2 regions of the Streptosporangium sp. NPDC006013 genome follow, and region 2 is predicted to be linked to the other one. Evidence: riboswitches for the same ligand, from Rfam matches in the RefSeq annotation. Region 2 holds a riboswitch; the other holds the start of a gene.
The links. A riboswitch is a leader RNA that binds a small molecule or an ion and turns the genes downstream of it on or off. The one in region 2 is predicted to bind cobalamin.
Positions count from the first base shown of each region.

Region 1: another riboswitch for cobalamin. It lies ahead of metE (5-methyltetrahydropteroyltriglutamate--homocysteine S-methyltransferase); the one in region 2 lies ahead of ABZ260_RS12690 (CbtB domain-containing protein).

Region 1 covers NZ_JBEXUE010000013.1:5,659-8,861, forward strand. Annotated here, with positions in the region: gene ABZ260_RS03810 (O-acetyl-ADP-ribose deacetylase) at 1-444, shown strand, start outside; gene ABZ260_RS03815 (GNAT family N-acetyltransferase) at 543-1,553, opposite strand; cobalamin riboswitch at 1,613-1,832, shown strand; gene metE (5-methyltetrahydropteroyltriglutamate--homocysteine S-methyltransferase) at 1,933-3,203, shown strand, end outside.
Region 2 covers NZ_JBEXUE010000062.1:15,610-18,812, forward strand. Annotated here, with positions in the region: gene ABZ260_RS12680 (VWA domain-containing protein) at 1-920, opposite strand, end outside; gene ABZ260_RS12685 (CbtA family protein) at 970-1,695, opposite strand; gene ABZ260_RS12690 (CbtB domain-containing protein) at 1,706-1,894, opposite strand; cobalamin riboswitch at 1,925-2,057, opposite strand; gene cobF (precorrin-6A synthase (deacetylating)) at 2,265-3,041, opposite strand; gene chrA (chromate efflux transporter) at 3,092-3,203, opposite strand, start outside.

The DNA.
Region 1 (3,203 bases), on a different contig from region 2:
TCCTCGCTGCTGGGAGGCGGCGGGGTCGACGGGGCCATCCACCGGCGTGGCGGCCCCGCGATCCTGGCCGCCTGCCGCGAGCTGCGCGCCTCGCACTACGGCAAGGGGCTGCCGACCGGCCAGGCCGTGGCCACCGTCGCGGGCGACCTGCCGGCCCGCTGGGTCATCCACACCGTCGGCCCCGTCTTCTCTCCCACCGAGGACCGCTCGCACCTGCTGGCCTCCTGCTACCGCGAATCCCTCCGGGTCGCCGACGAGCTGGGCGCGACCAGCGTCGCCTTCCCCGCGATATCCACCGGGATCTACCGCTGGCCCATCGACGACGCCGCCCGCATCGCGCTCGGCACCGTACGCAGCGCACCGACACAGGTCACGGACCTGCGGTTCGTACTGTTCACCCCGGACGCCTACGGCATCTTCGAAAGGACACTCGGCACCGGGTGAGGGGTGGCGAACCACTGACACAAAGGCTGCCGCGTCTGCCTCTCCAACACACCGGCCGCCTGAGCTCGCCGGCGAAGCCTCCCAGCCCTAACGAATCCTCAGGTGCCGTGAGGGCCCCGGGGCCCGGCGTCGAGCACGCGGACCATGAGCCGTTCGTGGACGCCGGGGTCGTTGGTGTGCGGCTCGGACTCGCCGGTGGCCTCGAAGCCCAGGCGCCGGTACAGCCGGGCCGCCCCGTCGTTGCCGTCCACGACCCACAGCTCGACCCTCCGATGCCCGTGCTCGGCGGCCCACGCGACGACTTCCTCGACGAGCAGGGCACCGACCCCGGCGCCTCGCACGGCCGGATCGACCCACATGCCGTACACCTCGACCGCCCCACCCCGGTCTTCGGGCACCCAGCCGCCGGCGACCCCGGCCACCCGGCCCTCAACGACCGCGACCGCCTTCACCCCGCGCTCCGGCAGCATCCCGGCACGCCACCGTGCCTCGTCGTACGCCTGTTCCCGCCCGAGTGAGGAGGAGAAGGCCTCCGGTGCGTCCGCCAGTGCCGCGAGCCGGACATCACGGAACGTCCTCCAGTCCTCGGCCGTCAGGCGGCGGACCTCGGCCGGACCCATCTGGAATCCATCTCGGTGCCCGGTCAGGGCCAGCTCGCCGACGACCTGATCGCCGCTCTTCTCGCCGGTCGGGCGAAAGCCGAGCCGGAGGTAGAAGCGCTCGGGCCCTTGCTCTCCCTGAGCCCAGGTAACCGTCGCGCGGGTCTGCCCACGTCTGCGGACCTCCGCGCACACGGACTCCACCGCGAAGCGGCCATATCCCCGCCCCTGCTGATCGGCGGCGATGTTCAGCCGCCAGATTCCACAGCGGGGCGTGTCATCCGGATCGTCCGGGTTGAAACGGACCATGAAGAAGCCCATGACGAAGCCCACCAGCTGCTCGCCGTCGAAGATCAGTCGAGGCCAGGCGATCTCAGGCTGCGCGTACGCCTCGGCGAGTGACCACGCGACCGGGTCCACGAACTCCTCCTGGTCGGGTCGCACCTTCAGCCGGCACGCGGCCTCGACGTTGTCCGCGGTGACCTTCTCCAGGCGAAGCGACGAAGACATGCTGACAACCTACAGATCGTCTCCGAGAACTCAACGGGATAAATGCCGCCCGCCCGGTTAGACTCCTGGGCGCGGATGGTTCATCCAGGTCCCTGGGATCTGGATGTCGTAAGAGGGAACCCGGTGGGAATCCGGGACTGCCCCGCAGCGGTGAGTGGGAACGACCGCCGTCACCACGCACTGGGCCTTTGGGCCTGGGAAGCGACGGCCAGTAGGACATGCCTGTCCCAGGTGTGGCGCCCGCGAGTCCGAAGACCTGCCTCCGCCCGTGCGCCGTTCGGCGCGCGGTGGTCCGCGGCCTCGTGGGAGGGCCAGGGACGCGCGCCGCGCGCTCCTTCCCTCCTGCCCGGCCGCCCGTGGCTCAGCGAGGGAAGCTGCCATGCAAACGACGATCCTCGGATACCCCCGTATCGGGACACACCGGGAACTGAAGTTCGCCACCGAGGACTACTGGGCCGGGCGCTCCGACGCCACCGCCCTGGCGAAGACGGCCGAGGTCCTGCGCCAGGAGGTCTGGACGGGCCTGCGCGACGCGGGCCTCGACACGATCCCGTCGAACACGTTCTCCCTCTACGACCAGGTACTCGACACCAGCGTCATGGTCGACGCGGTGCCCGGCCGTTACCGGCACCTGACCGGCCTGGACCGGTACTTCGCCATGGCCCGCGGCGTCCAGGACGTCCCGGCGCTGGAGATGACCAAGTGGTTCGACACCAACTATCACTACATTGTGCCCGAGGTGGGGCCGGACACCCGGTTCCGGCTGGCCGACGGGGCACGGTCCAAGCCGCTGGTCGAATACGCGGAGGCCAGGGCCCTGGGGGTGGAGACCCGCCCGGTGCTGGTCGGTCCCCTCACCTATCTGCTGCTCGCCAAGGCCTCGCCCGGCGCGCCCGCCGGATTCCGGCCTCTCGGCCTGCTCGACGAGCTCGTCGAGGTCTACGCCGACCTGCTGGAACGGCTCGCCGGGGCGGGCGCGCGGTGGGTACAGCTCGACGAGCCCGCCCTGGTCGCCGACCGGAACGCCGAGGAGATCGCCGCGCTCGCCCGCGTCTACGAACGTCTCGGCGAGCTGCCCAACAGGCCCCGGATCCTGGTGGCGACCTACTTCGGTACGGTCGACGCGGACGCGCTGCGCATGCTGGCCGCAACCCGTGTCGAGGCGGTTGGTCTGGACTTCGTCGCCGGGCCGGGCAATCTCGGCGTGCTCGCCTCCGTCGGCGGACTACCCCGCAAGACCGTCGTCGCCGGGGTGGTGGACGGCCGCAACGTGTGGCGTACCGACGTTCAGCGGGCGAAGGCGACCTGCGCGGTCCTGCTCGGCCTGGCCGACCAGGTCGAGGTGAGCACCTCCTGCTCGCTGCTGCACGTCCCGCTCGACCTGGACGCCGAGACCGCGCTGGACCCGGCCGTCCGGGGTCGTCTGGCCTTCGCCCGGCAGAAGGTCGCCGAAGTCGTCGCCCTCGGCCGGGCCTCGCGTTCCGGTGCCCCCGGCCCGCTCCCCGCCACCGAGGTCGAGACCGCCACGGTCGACCACCGGGTCCGGGCCCGTCTCGACATGCTCGGCGACGGCGTCCGCCGTGGCGACCGGGCCGCGAGGTTCGCCGCCCAACGGGCCGCGCTGCGCCTGCCGGACCTGGCGACCACCAC
Region 2 (3,203 bases):
CGGGCCGCCTCGCGCACGTCCTCGGCCGTGACCTCGGCGCCGCCGCGCCAGGCCGCGTGCGCGATGGCCGCGTTGGCCGTGACCAGATCGGCCCGGAGCCCGTCCACCTCGAAGGCGGCGCACACTCCCGCGATCTGGCGCAGCCGGGCGTCCGGCAGCACGACCTGCCTGACCCGCTCCCTGGCCTCGGCGATCCGCCGCGCCAGGGCCGCCTCCTGTCCCGCCCACCCGGCGGCGAAGGAGGCGGGATCGGCGTCGAAGGCCAGCCGGCGCCGTACCACCTCGGCCCGCTCGTCCGGATTCCTGGACGCCCGCACCTCGACGGTCAGCCCGAAACGGTCCAGGAGCTGTGGCCGCAGCTCGCCCTCCTCCGGGTTCATCGTGCCGACCAGCAGGAACCGCGCCGCGTGCCGTACCGAGACCGACTCTCGCTCGACGAAGCAGGTGCCGAGCGCGGCGGCGTCGAGCAGCAGGTCCACGAGATGGTCGTGGAGCAGGTTGACCTCGTCGACGTAGAGGACACCTCGATGCGCGGCGGCGAGCAGGCCCGGCTCGAACGCCCTGACCCCCTCGGTGAGCGCGCGCTCGATGTCGAGCGCGCCGACCAGCCGGTCCTCCGACGCGCCGACGGGCAGCTCCACCAGCGCGGCCGGACGCTCCTGCCCGCCCTCGCCCGCGTCGTGCGGGCCGTCGGGGCAGCCCGGATCCGGCTCGGCCGGGTCGCAGGAGAAGCGGCACGCGGCGATCACCTTGACCGCGGGGAGTTGTGCGGCGAGCGCGCGGACGATCGTGGACTTGGCGGTCCCCTTCTCCCCCCGGACCAGCACACCGCCCACCCGTGGGGAGACCGCGTTGAGTATCAGCGCGAGCTTGAGGTCGTCGAGACCGACGACGGCACTGAACGGATAGGCACCGATCACGAGGTTTCTTTCTGCGAGATCCTGCTGACGTGTCCGACCCGCCGAACGTTCAGTTCGGGGCCGCCGTGAGCGCGTCGCGGCGGACCACGCGCTGGACGGCGATGCCGTACAGGACGCCGATGGCCGACCAGAGCACGAGTTGCGTGCCGAGGGAGGACAGCCGGAAGTCCCACAGCAGCTGGGCGGGGAAACCGTCGGGCACCTCGTTGACCGCCGGCAGCACGAACAGGGTGACGATGACGGGGACCAGGAAGCCGGCCGCGCCGGCGAGCCAGGGCCTGGCCGGCACCTTACGGGCGCAGGCCACTCCCACCGCCACGGACAGCAGGCCGATGGCGACCAGGACCAGGTACAGCGTGGTCCGGCTGCCGATGGTGTCCGGGTCACCGACGGCGGGCGGGTTGGCCGGGTACTTGACGAACGGCACCAGCACGATCGCGACGAACGCCGTGGCGGCCATCGTCGCGGCCAGCACCACGTCGGAGCGGGGACCGATCCGGCCGCGCAGCCCGGCGAAGACGAGGGAGAAGATGCCCCCCACGGACATGCCGTACAGGGCCAGGGCGAGGAAGAGCCCGGCCTGCTGGCCGGACCGGCTGACCAGTGCCTCCTCCCCGTGGGAGTGCCCGACCTCGGTCTGGGCGTGGGCGGCGGCCTCTTCGAGCGCGATGGCCTGGTCGATGTTCGGCTCGCCCAGCAGGTAGGCGAACACGGCGGCGATCAGCCCGGCGACCAGCCCGACGAGCAGGCCGCGGAGCAACAGGGTACGGATCACGGCGCGCGGTCTAGTGGCAGGGAACGCCGAGCAGGTGGCGCCCGTCGTGCATGAGTTCGTGCAGATAGTCGCCCGCCTGCGACACCACCCCCTGGTCGAAGGTGACCAGGTAGGCCACCAGCAGGAGCAGCGGAACCGCCACGAGCCAGCGGGCCAGGTGGGAGAGGGGAACGGGCTGAGAAACGGACAGCTCACGCATGAGTAGCCTCCTTGGGGATGACGCGTCCCGACAGATGAGGACGCGGCGGCCAAGTAACCTGGCTCCCGGAACTCACGTTCCGGATACAGTGGCGCGACCGCACCGGCTTCTCACCGGACTTCCCTCGGACCACCGCGAAATCGTCCGCAATGTAACTCTTTTCGTGGCGGGCCGTCAACAGAAGGTGATTCGTCGCGGCGCGGCGGACCCGGTTCCGCCCGTCGATCCGGCCGCCACGGCCCGCTCCCCGGCCCGGGATGGATCGGGTTTTGGAGGTGAGCCTCTGCTGCGCGGGCCATACGGCCATGACGGCGACAAGCGGATACCGACCGGATGCGCGGCGGCTCCCGAAGGCCGCCGCGACAGGTGCTCAGCGAGACACCCTGCGGAGCAGGTAGGTGTCCATGATCCAGCCCTTGCGTGCCCGTGCCTCGGCACGCAGCTCGCGGATGCGGTCGGCGACCTCGGGCACCGGTCCGGCGACCAGGATCTCGTCGGGAGTGCCGAGGTAGGCGCCCCAGTAGATGTCGAAGTCACCGCCCGGATCGGCGCCCAGATCGGCGCCCAGATCAGCGAAGGCGCAGTGGGCGTCCAGCATGACGACGACGTCGTCGGCCGAGGGCCCCTCCTCGGCGAGCCGCCGGCCGGTGGTGATGTGCACCGGCCGGGCGACCCGGGTCAGGCTGACCCGATGCCGGGCGGTGAGTGCGGACACGCTGCTGACACCGGGAATCACCTCGTGCTCGAACCGGACCGAGCCCCGCTGGTGAATCTCCTCGACGATGGCCAGGGTGCTGTCGTACAGGCCCGGATCGCCCCACACCAGGAAGGCACCCGTCTGCCCCTCGGCGAGCTCGTCACGGATGAACCGCTCGCAGATGTCGGCGCGGCGCGAGCGCCAGTCCTCGACCGCGGGCGCGTAGTCGGGAGTGGTCCGGTCACGTTCGGGATCGCCGGCCTCGACGATCCGGTACGGCGGGCGGGCGTGCGCGTCGACGAGGTCGTGCCGCAGCTGGACGAGGTCGTGTTTGACCTCGCCCTTGTCCAGGACGAAGAACACGTCGGTACCGGCGATGGCCTTGACCGCCTGGAGGGTGAGATGGTCGGGATCACCGGCACCGATGCCGATGATGAGGATTCGCTTCACCCAACAGAGTCTGCCCGTACCGTTTCGAGATTCGGCACAGGGGGCTCCGGTCAACCGACGAGCAGCGTGCGGGCCAGGCCGATGGCGGCGGCCGCGGCGATGAACCAGGCGGTGTTGAGCCTAGTGCGCCACTGCAGCAGCAGCGCGAGCACGGCCAGTGCC